One region of the Exiguobacterium sp. s11 genome, then DNA from elsewhere that is predicted to be linked to it. Evidence: predicted binding sites of a transcription regulator. Region 1 holds the regulator's gene; the other holds the start of a gene.
What was found. Region 1 encodes LexA, which represses DNA repair genes until DNA is damaged. Its sites were predicted from a motif close to CGAACATATGTTCG; they were not measured.
Positions count from the first base shown of each region.

Region 1 (8,214 bases):
TATACGACATAAAAAAAGATTTTTTTCGGTCGTATCCAGAGGAAATCTGGGAGAACGGAATACAGGCAATCGACATGATCATGCTAGAGAAAAATGAGTGATCCACATTATATGTTGAGGGGAATACGTGGGACCTCTTCTATGCGAATGAGTAGCACAAAGAATTATGATGTATGTGCTGCGGTGGTACATTCTAGTCTGAGTCTGGTGTTAGAAGAATGATTATATTGTAGTTTCTATAAGACAGTGAAAACCCGGTCCCTCTGCAAAAGGGACCGGGTCAATTGTTTTATTTTGATGGTTTGAAGACCATTGTCGCTTCCACCGCTTTTTGCCATCCAGCATAGCGTTGCTCACGATCGTCTTCTTTCATCTCTGGTTTGAACTGGTGATCCAGCTTCCATTGTTGTTTGATTTCCGCTTTATCTTTCCAGTAACCAACAGCTAATCCAGCAAGGTAAGCTGCACCGAGTGCTGTCGTTTCGTTAATTTGCGGACGATCGACAGGAACGCCGAGAATGTCCGATTGGAACTGCATCAAGAAGTTGTTGGCTACAGCACCACCGTCGACACGGAGTGTCTTCAGTTCGATCCCAGAATCTTGTTCCATCGCTGTTAACACGTCGCGTGTTTGGTAAGCGAGTGATTCAAGCGTTGCCCGAACGAAATGCTCTTTATCTGTTCCGCGTGTTAACCCGAAGATTGCGCCACGAACATCTGAATCCCAGTACGGCGCACCGAGACCAACGAAGGCAGGAACGACATAAACACCGTCTGTTGAGTCAACTTTCGTTGCGTAACCTTCTGAATCTTTCGCATTTTTCAGCATCCGGAGTCCATCACGGAGCCACTGGATCGCAGAACCGGCGACGAAAATCGAACCTTCCAGCGCATATTCCACTTTTCCATCGACGCCCCAAGCGATCGTCGTCAAGAGTCCATGATCAGAAGAAACAGCTTTCTCACCTGTGTTCATGAGCATGAAGCAACCTGTTCCGTATGTGTTTTTCCCTTCACCTGCTTCGAAGCACGTTTGACCGAAGAGTGCTGCTTGTTGGTCACCCGCAATACCAGCGATTGGCACTTCGTAACCGAAGAAGTGATACGGTACCGTTTTGTCGTAGACTTCACTCGACTGACGAACCTCTGGCAACATCGAAGCAGGAACACCGAGGATATCGAGTAACTCTTCATCCCATTTTTGTTCGTAGATGTTATACATCAATGTTCGTGAAGCGTTCGTGTAGTCCGTGATGTGCGTTTTTCCCCCAGACAGTTTCCAAACGAGCCACGTATCGATCGTACCGAAGAGCAATTCACCGTTCTCTGCTTGCTCACGCGCACCTTCGACATTATCGAGGATCCATTTGACTTTCGTTCCAGAGAAGTAGGCATCAATCAGAAGTCCTGTTTTATCGCGGAACTTCTGGTTCAAACCTTGTTCTTTTAAATCGTCACAGATACCAGACGTTTGACGCGATTGCCAAACGAGTGCGTGATAGACCGGTTTACCTGTTTCTTTGTTCCAGACGACCGTCGTTTCGCGTTGGTTCGTAATGCCGATTCCGGCGATTTGCTCAGGTTTGATATCTGCTGTTCCGAGTGCTTCGGCCATGACGGCAAGAATCGAACCCCAGATTTCGTTTGCATCATGCTCGACCCAGCCTGGTTGTGGGAAGTATTGCTTGAATTCCCGTTGTGCCGAGTTGACGATTTTCCCATCGTGATCAAAGATAATTGCACGTGAGCTTGTCGTACCTTGGTCGAGTGCTAGGATATACTTGTTTTCCATTTCGAAATCCCCCTTGAGCGGTATGTGTTAGTGAGACGTGATCTTAGTAGATCAATTGATAGATGAACACGGCAATCGCTCCACCGATGATTGGACCAACGACAGGAATCCATGAATAGCCCCAGTCAGATGAACCTTTATTCGGAATCGGTAGGATAGCGTGCGCGATACGCGGTCCAAGGTCACGAGCCGGGTTGATGGCATACCCTGTTGTACCACCGAGCGATAGACCGATGACGACGACGAGTAAACCGACGATGAATGGTTTTAAGCCGTCTCCGAACGTCGTTAAACCAAGTGCCAAGATACCGAAGACGAGAACGAATGTCCCGATGATCTCAGAAATCAAGTTCGACGGCGTATGACGAATCGCTGGACCTGTTGCGAACACACCGAGTTTTGCGGCTTGATCATCAGTCGCTTCAAAATGTTTCATGTAATGAAGCCAAACGAGAATGGCGCCGATGAAAGCTCCGACAAGTTGTCCGGCAATGTAGATCGGAACGTCTGCCCACGGTAGGTCAGAGTTCAAAGCAAGTGCAATCGTCAATGCGGGGTTCAAGTGTGCTCCGCTTTCAGCAGCGACGAATGCTGCTGTCATGACAGCAAGACCCCAAGCGAACGTGATGACGATCCATCCGCTGTTTTCCGATTTCGTCTTTTTCAAGACGACACCGGCGACGACTCCATCCCCGAGCAGGATGAGGATCATCGTACCGATCATTTCTAGTACAAAGTTATTCATGCAAAAACCCTCCCTTTGGATTAAAGCAGATAATGGCCTTTCTACTTTAAATTACTCCGATTTGAGAACGTTTTCAATACATATAATTGAAATATAGGAATGGAAATTTTTTATTTTGATGTTTAAAGATACGAAAAAGTGGATAAGAAAACACCTCTTCCTGCCTGCAAGCAAGCAAAAGAGGTGTTACCGACGACGTTTTTTTCTTTTTTTAGGTCGAAACCAACTGCTGGAATAATCTAGTAGGATATGAATCGTACTCGCCACCATGATGCCAACGATGAATGCAGGCAAGGAAGCAAACCACGAATCAATCGTAGCAGAATCAAGAACCTGAAAATATAGACTTATAAATAGTAGGGGAATCAGAATCGCAGCACTATAAAGAAGCCGAATGATGTCTCCGATGATCAGTCCATGCGACCAGATCGATCGGTGAGGCATGATCTTGACATACGGCATCCAAAGAACTCGAAATGGTCCAAAGCGATAATACGGTTCTGACTTTAAATCGAGGTCGGGTGACAACCAAAGGGTACCGACAGCGATACCGATGGCAGTCGGTAACCAATCGGTTTGTTGCGTTGCGACCGAATACGCAACGTAACCCGTCAGTGCGACGGTATTGACGGTATCATGTACATTTCCTGATGGCATGAAAAAAGACCAGTCGTAACTGGTCCCTCCGTCAATGAATCGTCCGATACACGCCGATTACCTTACCAAGAATGGAGACATTATCGAAATACATCGGATCCATCGAGTCATTTTCTGGTTGTAGACGTACCTGTTGATCTTCTAAGAAGAACCGTTTCACCGTCGCTTCGCTATCTTCGGTCATAGCTACGACGATTTCTCCGTTTTCTGCTGTGTTTTGTTGGCGCACGATGACACGATCGCCGTCAAGAATACCTGCGTTAATCATCGATTCACCATCGATCGTCAACATGAAGACCGTCTCGTTCCCTACATAATGTGCAGGGAGTGGGAACTGTTCTTCGATGTTTTCAATCGCTGTAATCGGAAGACCTGCTGTGACTTTCCCGATGACGGGAACATGGACGATGGCTTCCGTGATTTCTTCAGGCTTATCAAGCAATATCTCAATCGCACGTGGTTTCGTCGGGTCACGGCGAATCATTCCCCGTTTCTCGAGTCGATCCAAATGACCGTGTACCGTCGAGCTAGACGCGAGTCCGACTGCTTCTCCGATTTCACGAACTGATGGTGGATACCCCTTCAGTTTCACTTCAGAGACGATGTAGTCGAGAATCTCTTGTTGGCGCTTAGACATTTTCCGCATACGAATTGCCACCTCTTTCTGGATTGAAGTTTGAAATGTAAGAATATATGTTTCTAGATTCACTATAACATAGAACAAATGAGCGTACAAACAATTGTTCGACATTTTGTGTTGACCGAACACGGGTTCTGTGTTTATTATGAGTTATGCGAACAATTGTTCCGCGAACATTTATTCTAACTCATTCATTTCATATTTGGAGGGATTCATGATGATTCATACGATTCGTACTCATGCTTTTTCAATTCTCTTCTATGCATTAAGTATTGCCTTCGTGATCTTTTTACTCACACCGCGCCCGGATGAAAAAGTGGCGCAACTAATGACTGCTTCCGTTACGGTCGATGAGAACGCTACAGTTGAACAAATCGCTGAAGTCTACAATGACGGTTCGATGTCAGATGAAGAATACGTCAACTGGTTGATTAAAAATAATGATGTCGAGACAAAACACGTCATCTCAAAAAGCAAAATCGTTGTACCAATCGCACAACAATGACAAAATGGAAAAGTTGTGAAAGAACGAACAGGGATGTGAGGTACGATGAAGGTCGTGATTTATTGTCGGGTGTCGACCGAAAAAGAAGCACAAGATAGTTCGATTGAACGCCAACGGATGGAACTTTCGAAGGTCGCGTCTCAAAAGGGTTTTGATGTCGTGGATGTCGTCTCTGAAAAAGAGAGTGGATATGACGTCGATCGGGAAGGGATGCTGACGGTTCTTGATCATGTGACACGTGATGCGGTAGATGCGGTCCTCGTAACGGATGACACACGGATTGGTCGAGGGAATGCGAAAATCGCTATTTTGCACACGTTTAAGAAGCACGGTGTTTGGTTGATGACACTTGATTCCGATGGAGAATACCAACTTGCTGATGCAGAAGCGATGGTCCTTGAGATCGTCTCACTCGTGGAAGAATATCAACGTAAACTGCATAATGCAAAAATCGCGCGCGGCATGCGGCGAGCGGTCGAACAAGGCTTTCGCCCGGAACGAAATCTGAATCGCCAAGGAGAGAACGCCGGGCGTAGCCGAAAGGACGTACCGATCGAAGAAATCGTACGTCTCCGTGAACTCGGACTGACGTTTTCAGATATCGCCATTACGCTTCGCGGGATGGGACATGATATTTCAAAGGCAACGGTCAATCGTCGATACCTTGAATACCGCGAATTGACGCCTAGCCCGGAATGAGAAGCAAGTAACCCGTCGACTGACGCGGTTAACTTGCTTTTTTTAGTAAGCTCTTTTACAGTAAGAATACAATTGAACTACTCAAGTTTGAGTCGTACAGAAAGAGGGATTCCATGTTATCACAAGAACAATTAGATCGAATCAACGCATTAGCGAATAAATCAAAAGTCGAGCCGTTATCAGAAGCAGAAGCGGCAGAGCAAAAAGAGTTACGTGCAGCGTATCTCGCAGCATTCCGTGGATCGTTTAAAAACCAACTCATGGGCATGAAGATTGTTGATGAAGAAGGTACGGACGTAACACCAGAGAAATTAAAACAAGCACAAGAAGAAGAACGGAATAAACAATAATCGTTTGTTTCTTCTATAGAAGAAAGAGGTTCGCGTTAAGCGGACCTCTTTTTTGTTTAGCGCTGTTAGATGAGGAAACATTGCACGATAGCAATACATCTTAATAACGATCTTTCATCAATTCATGCATCCTGTATGAGTCGATAGAACGGCTATAGATAGCGCATTCATTTTAATGTGACATACTATTTAGAAAAGTTGTATCACATTTAAGAGTGTGCTAAAATGAGTAGGAATTTGTGAAAAAGAGAGAGGATGATTGTTTTGACGAACATGACGACAGTAGAACAATTAGCAATTAATACGATTCGTACCTTATCGATTGATGCCGTACAAAAGGCGAACTCGGGTCACCCAGGTATGCCAATGGGAGCAGCGCCGATGGCATTCTCGCTTTGGGCGGATCATATGAACCACAACCCTAAAAATCCAGAATGGTTCAACCGCGACCGTTTTGTACTTTCAGCCGGACACGGTTCGATGCTTCTCTACTCACTCCTCCACCTATCGGGATATGATCTATCAATGGATGATCTTAAATCATTCCGTCAATGGGGATCAAAAACACCAGGTCACCCGGAATACCGTCACACGGCTGGTGTAGATGCGACGACAGGTCCACTTGGTCAAGGGATTGCAATGGCAGTTGGTATGGCGATGGCAGAACGTCATCTTGAAGCAAAATACAACCGTGACGATCTCAACGTCGTCGATCACTTCACATACGGAATTTGTGGAGATGGAGACTTAATGGAAGGTGTCTCAGCTGAAGCGGCTTCACTCGCAGGTCACCTTGGTCTTGGTAAATTGGTCGTATTGTATGATTCAAACGATATCTCACTTGATGGCGATCTCGATAAATCATTCTCTGAAAACGTCCAGAAGCGCTTCGAAGCGTACAACTGGCAAGTCATTCGCGTAGAAGACGGAACTGATATCGATTCGATTTCGAAAGCAATCGCGGCGGCACAAGCAGAGACGACAAAACCAACATTGATCGAAGTCAAGACAGTCATCGGTTTCGGTTCACCGAACAAATCAGGGAAGTCGGCTTCTCACGGTGCACCACTCGGTGAAGCGGAAATCAAATTGACGAAAGCTAGCTACATTTGGGATCACGAAGAGTTCTACGTCCCTGAAGAAGTCAAATCATTGTTCGACGAGCGGATCGTCCAACGTGGTGCTTCTGCGGAAGACGCATGGAACGAAACGATGAAACAATACGAAGCAGCTCATCCAGAATTGCATGCGGAACTCGTTCGCGCGATCGCAAACGAATTGCCAAGCAACTGGGAAGCAGATCTTCCGACGTACGACTTGTCATCGAAAAAAGCGACACGTCAAACGAGTGGTGAAGTCTTGAACGGTCTTGCGAAGAACGTTCCGACATTGTTCGGTGGTTCAGCTGACCTTGCAGGATCGAACAACACGATGCTCAAAGGCGAAGCAGACTTCGATATCGACCCAAGCGGTCGTAACATCTGGTTCGGTGTACGTGAATTCGCAATGGCTGCGGCTGTCAACGGTATGGCACTTCACGGCGGCGTCATTCCTTACGGTGCGACATTCTTCGTCTTCTCGGATTACCTCCGTCCAGCTGTTCGTTTAGCAGCATTAATGGGGCTTCCATCAATCTTCGTCTTGACGCACGACTCGATCGCTGTCGGGGAAGATGGTCCAACACACGAGCCAGTCGAGCACTTGATGAGCTTCCGTGCAATGCCGAACGTCACGATCTACCGTCCAGCAGACGGAAAAGAGACGATCGCAGCATGGAAAACAGCGGTTCAAGCGAAAGACAAACCAACACTTCTCGTCTTGACACGTCAAGGTCTTCCTGAACTTGAAGGCACGACGACAGAGGGCGCTGAAAAAGGTGGTTATGTCATCGCTGGTGACGTCACGAAAGCTGATACGCTCTTGCTCGGTACGGGTTCAGAAGTGCACCTTCTTGTCGAAGCACAAAAAGAACTTGGTGAATCAGCAGCTGTCGTTTCGCTTCCATCATGGGAAGTATTCGAAGCACAGTCAGCAGAGTATAAAGAATCAGTTCTTCCAAAACACATCACGAAACGTGTTGCGATCGAAGCAGGCGCTTCGCTCGGTTGGTACAAATATGTAGGAACAGAAGGACAAGTCATCGGAATCGATCGTTTCGGTGCATCTGCGCCTGGAGACTTCCTCTTGAAAGAATACGGCATGTCTGTTGAGAACGTTTTAGCGACAGTCAAACAACTCGGATAATCTTTTCCGGAAAAACGGGTCCGATCTTACGTCGGGCTCGTTTTTCATCTATTATCATCTATGCAAACAATTGGAATTATAGTATAGTAAAAAGCGACGTTTTAAGTTAGAGGAGGAAGCAACTTGGCTACATGGATTTGGATTTTAATTGCCCTTCTTTGCTTGGTAGCAGGTGTCGCCCTTGGTTTCTATATCGCTCGTCGATACATGATGAACTACTTGGAGCAAAACCCACCAATCAACGAAGATATGATTAAGACATTGATGATGCAAATGGGTCAAAAGCCATCACAAAAGAAAGTCAACCAAGTGATGCGTTCAATGAGTGGTTCAATGAAATCACCTAAAAAATAAGCTGTACGAAAGGGGACTAAATGGTCTCCTTTTTATTTGCTATTTTTTAGAAAGAGAACTAATCTAAAATGTGAGACTATTTCAAATAATCATAGGATTTAAAAAAGGGGGGAGACTTGAATGGGAGTCTTCAGGAAACTCGGTTGGTTTTTCCGGCGAGAATGGAAAGCGTATAGTCTTGGGGTCGTCAGTTTGATTTTTGTAGCGGCGTTAGAGTTGATTCCGCCA
Region 1 covers NZ_JACSNF010000002.1:434,328-442,541, forward strand. The annotation lists gene KNQ12_RS09850 (GNAT family N-acetyltransferase) at 1-101, shown strand, start outside; gene glpK (glycerol kinase GlpK) at 290-1,792, opposite strand; gene KNQ12_RS09860 (MIP/aquaporin family protein) at 1,836-2,537, opposite strand; gene KNQ12_RS09865 (metal-binding protein) at 2,724-3,194, opposite strand; gene lexA (transcriptional repressor LexA) at 3,226-3,840, opposite strand; gene yneA (cell division suppressor protein YneA) at 4,052-4,339, shown strand; gene KNQ12_RS09880 (YneB family resolvase-like protein) at 4,385-5,038, shown strand; gene KNQ12_RS09885 (DUF896 domain-containing protein) at 5,152-5,388, shown strand; gene tkt (transketolase) at 5,662-7,632, shown strand; gene KNQ12_RS09895 (YneF family protein) at 7,756-7,986, shown strand; gene KNQ12_RS09900 (ABC transporter transmembrane domain-containing protein) at 8,107-8,214, shown strand, end outside.

Region 2 (8,214 bases), on a different contig from region 1:
GTGATCTCTTCGGCGAGATCCATCGTCTCTCCGTTGACACGGACGCGGACGAAGCCTTCCTTCTTCAAATCGTCAAGCACCTTGACGTGCGTTCCTTTACGTCCGGAAACGATTGGCGCGAGAATTTGCAGGCGCGTCCGCTCCGGTAACTCCATCACTTGGTCGACCATCTGACTGATCGTCTGACTCGAAATCTCGATTCCGTGATTCGGACAAATCGGTTTACCGATCCGTGCGTACAAGAGACGCAAATAGTCATAAATCTCTGTGACCGTTCCGACCGTCGAACGTGGGTTTTTACTCGTCGTCTTCTGGTCGATTGAAATTGCCGGACTCAGTCCTTCGATCGTGTCGACATCCGGTTTATCCATCTGTCCGAGGAACTGACGAGCATAGGCTGATAAACTTTCGACATAACGTCGTTGTCCTTCCGCGTAAATCGTGTCGAAGGCAAGCGACGATTTCCCTGACCCGGACAAGCCCGTCAAGACGACGAGCTGATCGCGGGGGATTTCGACATCGATGTTTTGTAGATTATTGACGCGAGCGCCTTTGATGATAATCTGATTCTTCTTTTCTCCCAACTTAGGCACCTGCTTTCAATTCTAATATGAGGTCGCGGAGCTCAGCAGCTCGTTCGAACTGCATGTCTTTCGCCGCTTGACGCATCTCTTGGTCGAGCTGTTCAAGCAACGTTTCGCGCTCCGGTTTTTTGAGTTTGTTGAACTTCTCGAGTTTTTCGACGGTGTCGTCGCTCTCGATCGTCGTACTGATGACACCACGGACGTCCTTTTTGATCGTCTGCGGCGTGATGCCATGTTCTTCGTTGAACGCCATCTGGATTGCGCGACGGCGTTCCGTCTCATCGATTGCGCGTTGCATCGAATCGGTGACTTTATCAGCAAACAAGATGACGTGTCCTTCCGAGTTCCGCGCCGCCCGACCAATCGTTTGAATCAGCGAACGGTCCGAACGGAGGAAACCTTCCTTATCGGCATCAAGAATCGTCACGAGTGAGACTTCCGGAATATCGAGTCCTTCTCGTAATAAGTTGATCCCGACGAGGACATCGTATTTCCCCAGCCGCAAGTCACGGATGATTTCAATCCGTTCCAGCGTCTTGATCTCCGAGTGCATGTAGTTGACCTTGACGCCATTCTCTTTCAAGTAATCGGTCAAATCTTCTGCCATCTTCTTCGTCAGTGTCGTCACGAGAACACGTTCGTTCTTCGCGACCCGGTCACGGATGTTATCCATCAAGTAATCGATTTGTCCTGTGATCGGATGAATCTCGATCGTTGGATCAACGAGACCGGTCGGACGGATGATTTGCTCGACCATCTCTTTCGAATGTTCGAGTTCATACGGTCCTGGTGTCGCCGAGATATAGATCGCCTGACTGACTTTTTCCTCGAACTCCTCGAATCGTAACGGACGGTTGTCTTTTGCCGACGGAAGACGGAAGCCGTGATCGACGAGGACTTGTTTCCGCGCCTGGTCCCCGTTATACATCCCGCGAATTTGCGGCAATGTGACGTGTGACTCATCGGCAACGAGTAAGAAGTCTTTCGGGAAGTAATCGAGCAACGTATACGGTGTTGCCCCTTCCGGCATCAAGTTCAAGTGACGCGAGTAGTTCTCGATTCCGGAGCAATAGCCCATCTCACGCATCATCTCAAGGTCGTAGTTCGTCCGTTGTTCGAGCCGTTGCGCTTCGAGCAACTGATTGTCTTCACGCAACTTCGCAAGCTGGACCTCTAGTTCCTTCTCGATGTTCGCGATCGCCTTCTGCAGACGAGTATCCCCCGTCACGAAGTGGGACGCCGGGAAGATCGAGATGTGCTCGCGATCCGCGACGATCTCACCTGTCAGCGGATCCATGTCACGAATCCGTTCGATCTCGTCACCGAAGAACTCGACCCGGACACACTGTTCGTCGCGTGACGCCGGGAAGATTTCGACGACGTCTCCGCGGACGCGGAACCGTCCGCGCTGGAAGTCGATGTCGTTACGCTCATACTGGATGTCAATCAGACGACGGAGCATCTCGTTTCGCCCCATCTCATTGCCGACACGCAAGGATAAGACGTGGTTGTTATACTCTTCCGGGTTACCGAGACCATAGATACACGAAACAGAAGCAACGATCAAGACGTCCTCCCGTTCGAACAGGGCGGACGTCGCCGAGTGACGTAGTTTATCAATCTCATCGTTGATCGAAGAGTCCTTCTCAATGAACGTATCCGTCGACGGCACATACGCTTCCGGTTGATAATAATCATAAAAACTAACGAAGTATTCGACCGCATTGTTCGGGAAGAATTCCTTGAACTCCGAGTAGAGTTGCCCCGCTAGTGTTTTGTTGTGGGCAAGGACGAGCGTTGGTTTCTTGATTTCCTTGATGACGTTCGAGACCGTGAACGTCTTCCCGGTACCGGTCGCCCCAAGCAACGTCTGATGTCGTTCGCCTTGTTTTAGCCCAGTCACCAATTTTTCGATTGCCGTCGGCTGATCACCGCCTGGCTCAAATGGTGAAACGAGTTCAAAATCCATCGTTTGCTTCCCCCTCATCAAGTAAAAAATCTATTTTTATTGTACCACTTTACGAACAAACATTCGATTATGAAGTGCTCCTTTTAGGAAGTTACCCTTTTTTTCGAAAATGCAAAAGTTTCTTTTTGCTTCGAGTGTTGACCCTCGATTTTTCTGCCGACAAAAAAATCCCTGTCACGGCTGTTCCGTGACAGGGATTTACTCGTTAATGCAAGGACCGCACTTTAGTGCGACCATGGACCGGCTCGTTGACGAACAGGATACCAAGTTCATGATGATCTTGTTCATAGAAGGCACGTTGCGCAAACCGGATGTCGCCGTTATGGTTCATGACTTCAAGACGCAGATACGGTTTGTGTTTTTGGATCGCTTCGTAGAACGATGCTTCCGAATCGACTTTTTCGCCGTTGACCTTGTAGATGGCTTCACCCGGAATCAAGCCCATCTCAGCAGCCGGTTTATCAGGTAGCGTTCCGAGAATGACGGCACCACGCGTTCCATTGAGGAACAATGGTGTTTGCGCCCGGTTCAAGCGTTTGACCCGCTGATGCAATAAGATATGCAGGACGAGCAACAAGACGATTCCGTACAGCCATTCAGCTTGTCCGGTGACGTATGCAAGAACCGTCAATAGAATCGCGACGAGACTCGTGATCAAACGTCCTTGAACGAGCGGACGCATCAATTCTTTCGGCAACTTACCCGTAAAGAGGAAGCTGAAGCCGATCGGTAACCAAAGCACGATCGGAACGAGCTCTGGGAAGCTGTAACGTGGCCACCAAGCTTCAAGCACGTCGCCCGGAACAAAGACGAGCAAGGGCAATAGCCAAAGTTTATTCGCTGACAGCCCACCGATGAAGCGACCACGCTTCGAGACGACCAGTGACGGTGACAGGCGTCGTTGCCCGCGCCACCAGACGAGGAGACATTCCGCGACGAGCGTTAACGTCGCAAGCAATAAAATCATTTGCGGATCAACCGCTCGAACCGGATCAAGACGTGCATCCATTAGAAACCAGCCGGCAAGTCCAAGCAAGACGATCGGCCAAAGCGGTACGTTCAAGCGGACGATCCCGACCAACAGCAGGACGCTCGAGAGTCCGAGTAACAACAGAGCGTATTGCGGCGTCAGCGTCAATCCGAGCCAGCCGCTGACGACGGATAAGACGAGACCAATTAGTAACCCGGGTAAAAGTGTTTCGAGGACATCGCTTCGTTTACCGTGTGTCCGGGAGCGAAATAGTCCACGTTCCCGTTTGACACGCCGGATGCCGATGACCCAACTGACAAGGAGTGCTAACCACAAGGTCGGACTGGCGATGAGACTAATCGCGGTCCAACCAATTTCATCGAGTAATTCCACGCGCATTCAGACCTCTTTCCATTCCTTATTATTGAGCAGCGACCTCGAGTGCTTTTTTCCGCTGGACGTCATTCTTATCGTCCTCGAGTTTCTTCAGGAGACGCGTCTCCATCTCACCCGCTGTCTGCTGATCGATTTTTCCAGTGACATCAAGCTTCGCATCCTTTTGCAAGGCTTCGACGGCTTGCTTCATCGTGTCACCGAAATACCCATTTTGTCCTTTTGGCTCGTAACCGATTGCTTCGAGGACGAGGTGAGCATTTTCGACTGATTTTCCATAATCGCCGACTGTGAGTGACTTTTGATCAGTCAGGATCTTCGTGACGTTGAAGTACGCCGGTTGCTTGACTTCAATCGTCGGCTTAACGCCTTTTTTATGAATCCAGTTGCCGTCCGGTGTCAGCCATTTGTTCGTCGTTAACTTCAAATCGCTACCGTCCTTCAAGTCATAGGCACTTTGGACGATACCTTTACCGAACGATTTCGTACCGACGACCTCAGCCCCGGCACCTTCCTTCAGACCGGCTGCCAAAATCTCGGACGCGGACGCTGATCCGCCGTCTTCGAGCACGACGATGTTATACGGTTTCTTCTCGTCTGCCTTCCCGAATTCCTGCTGACGCTCTCCCTTATTGTTCTCGACTTGATAAATCGGAACGTCCTTCGGAATGAACGGTGCAATCATGCTTGAGACAGCCGTCAAAAGACCGCCCGGATTTCCGCGAACGTCGATGACGAGTCCATCGATATTCTGACTCTCGAGTTTCGCGAGCCCCTTCTCGAACTCTTTAGCCGTCGGTTCTGAGAACTGCGTCACTTGCAAGACACCAATCTTCTTCCCGTTGACGTCTTCGGTCGACGTATAGACCGTCTCGATCGGAATCGTATCCCGTTTGATCGTGATGTCCATCGCGTCTTGACCACTGCGTTGAATCGTCAGGACGACGTTCGTTCCTTTTTCACCACGGATTTTCTTGACCGCCTGATCCGTCTTTTGCCCTTTCGTCGACTTGCTGTCGATTTCTAAGATGACGTCACCCGGTTTGATCCCGGCTTTTTCAGCGGGTGATCCTTTGATTGGTGAGACGATGACGATCGACTCGCCTTTTTGTTCCAGTGTCGCACCGATCCCTTCAAATGAAGACGATAGATTCGTATTGAACGATGCTGTCTCCGACTCATCCATATAGACGGAATACGGATCGTCAAGCACTTCCGCCATACCGGATAATGCACCGTCCAGCAGTTCTTTATCCGTTACGTCCTCTAGATAGTTCTGTTCGATCATTTGACGGACCTGATCAACTTTTTTCCAATCACCCGTCGCATTCGCAGACGACGATGACGTCGAGACAGAATCCGTTCCGCCCGCCGCTAACATCCCGACGGCGCCTGCCCCTAAACCAAGCCCGAAGGTACTGACCGCGATGACTGCTGTTGTAGATTTTTTCACGCTTGATTCCCCACTTCCGTTAAAAAACGCCTTATTTTTTTCAGTATAGCAAAAAAAGATAGGTTACCCTATCTTTTCAGTATTCTATGGGATGTCAAAAGATGTACGGTGCCGGATCGACTGCATTGGGTTGACCGGCAGCCCACTCTCCCTTATGCAATTCGAAATGCAGATGCGGTCCTGTCGACCAGCCGGTTGATCCAAGTGTGCCGACGGTTTGACCTGGCATGACCGTTTGACCGGCTTTGACATCGGTTGACTCCAAGTGGGCATAAACGGTCGTATAGACCTGATCATCAATTAAGTGAGTCACCATGACGACATTGCCATACCCCGTCGCACTGCCTGCACGTAAAACAATTCCTCCGGCTGCCGCATGAATCGGCGTCCCTTTCGCATTGACGAGATCGATCCCCTTATGGATCTCCGGCTTTCCAGTCAACGGATTGTTTCGTGGACCGAACGGTGATGAGACATATCCTTGCACCGGTAAATGAAATGGGCGATTCGAATCGACGTCTGCTGGTGTATCAGGTGTTTCAGAAGGTACTTCGACTTCAGGGACGGGTGGCTTCGTTTTCTCAGCATCCGCTTTCTCAGCATCCGCTTCCTGTTGTTTCGCTGCAGCAGCACGCGCAGCTTCTGCTTGCCGTTTGGCTTCTGCTACTCGCTTCGCTTCGGCTTGACGTGCTACCTCGATTGCCCGTCGCTTTGCTTCTTCTTTTGCTTTTCGTTCTGCTTCTTTCAGTGCAGCCAGTTCATTTTGAATCAACTGTCGCTGATCAGCGAGAATTTCTGCTTCTTCAGCTTTTGAGAACTGCTCTTGTTGCAACGCTTTTACCTTCGTGTTCAACCGGACGACCAGCTTTCGCTTCAACTCCGATTCCGCGATGATTTGCGTCTGAAGGACAAGTAATTTCCGTTGCTCCCGCTTCAGACTCTCGAGCAACAACGCTTGCTCGGATCGCTGTTCGTTCAACTGGCTGACGTTCGTCTTATATGTTTGCAGGACATCATCATCTTGCTTCATGATCTCACTGACTGTGCTGAAGCGCGAAATCAAATCACCGAAGTCTTTCGCGTCAAGCAAGACCTCGATGTAGGTAACGTCTCCTTTTTGCTGGACGGCACGTAAGCGACTGCCTAGTAAATCTTCTTGTTGATGTAATTCCTTCAACGTTTCGGAAATGGCTTCTTCCGTCAGACGTAATCGTTCCTTAGATGCAACAACAGCCGCTTGTTGATCGGCTATCTTACGCGCTAAATCATCCAAACGGCTGTTGACTTCATCCAGTTGCGCACGGGCTTCCTTGCGCTGCTGTTTCGTCAAGATCAACTTCTCTGATGTCTGATTCTGTGATCGTTCCGTCTCTTTTAGACGGCTTTCGACCTCCTGTTGTTCCTTCAACAAATCTTCTTTCGACGTGGCATGAACGGACACGCTAGTTCCAATCAAAGCTAAGCTCAGGACGACAGAATAGAATCGGACTTTCATGAGAAGCATCTCTCCTCTATTTTATTTTTAAATGAATCGATTAAATCTTCAAGAAACGACCGAGTGACGTTGTCGATCCCCAGACACCGATAAATGCACCGAGACCGAGTAAGATTAAGACGACCTCTAGTGATAATTGTCCTGGCGGAATCAGTGAGAAGATTCCTTCGTTAATCGTTGCCAGTTGAGGTTGAATCACATTATACGAGGCTTCATAACCAAAGTAGACAACGACAATTGGGATGATTGCACCCAATATCCCCATCAACAACCCTTCAACGAAGAACGGTGCACGGATGAATCCGTTTTTCGCTCCTACGAGACGCATGATCTCGATTTCCCGACGACGGGAGAAGATCGTGACTTTGATCGTATTCGAAATGAGGAACATCGCCATGAACGTCAAACCGACGATCAGGATGATTCCACCGATCCGAACTCCTTCAAGGAAGTTAAACATCTTTTTAACATAGTCCTTACCATATTCGACACTATCTATATTTTCCATTTTATTGATGGAATTTGCAAGTGTTTCTGTCTCTTTTGGTGAGGTAGCTTTGACGATGTATCGATCGTGAAGCGGGTTATCTTTTTCAACAGACCGATACGCTTGTGAACCTTCGCCAAGTTGCTCCTTGAAGCGGTCCAGTTCTTCTTCTTTCGAACTATAACGGACAGAGGCGACACCCGGTAATTGCTTCAATGAATCGCCAACTGAATCAATTTTTGCTTGGTCTGCTTCCCGTTCAACAAAGACTTGGATTTCGACATCTTTTTCGACGTTATCAGAAATCTTGTTGACGTTGAACATGAGCATTGCGAATATTCCTACGAGAAGTAGTGTGACGGTAACGGCACTGACTGAAGCGAATGTCATCCAGCCGTTCCGGACGAGACCTTTTGCCCCTTCCCGTAAATGACGGAATCCATTAAACTTCATAGCCGTACATTCCTTTCTCTTCGTCTCGGACGATTTTTCCACCGTCGATCGCTAAGACACGATGACGCATCTTGTTGACGATGTCTCGGTTGTGTGTCGCCATTACGACCGTTGTCCCACGGCGATAGATCTCTTCGAACACTTCCATGATCTCCCATGCAGTATCCGGGTCCAAGTTTCCTGTCGGTTCATCGGCGATGACGAGTGACGGACGGTTGACGATGGCTCTCGCGATCGAGATTCGTTGTTGTTCGCCCCCAGATAATTCATCCGGATAGTTCCGTTCCTTATGCTTGAGCTTGACGAGATCGAGTACCTCGAGCACCTTCTGGCGGATTTGTGACTTGTCTTCTCCTACGACCTCTAATGCGAAGGCGACATTTTCATAAACCGTCAATGACGGGAGTAGT
Region 2 covers NZ_JACSNF010000001.1:1,064,567-1,072,780, forward strand. The annotation lists gene uvrA (excinuclease ABC subunit UvrA) at 1-584, opposite strand, end outside; gene uvrB (excinuclease ABC subunit UvrB) at 586-2,553, opposite strand; gene KNQ12_RS05790 (PDZ domain-containing protein) at 2,759-3,922, opposite strand; gene KNQ12_RS05795 (S41 family peptidase) at 3,945-5,369, opposite strand; gene KNQ12_RS05800 (M23 family metallopeptidase) at 5,464-6,864, opposite strand; gene ftsX (permease-like cell division protein FtsX) at 6,905-7,804, opposite strand; gene ftsE (cell division ATP-binding protein FtsE) at 7,794-8,214, opposite strand, start outside.
Region 2: a site for LexA is predicted at 2,606-2,619, ahead of uvrB (excinuclease ABC subunit UvrB). Genes of this name have one in related genera too.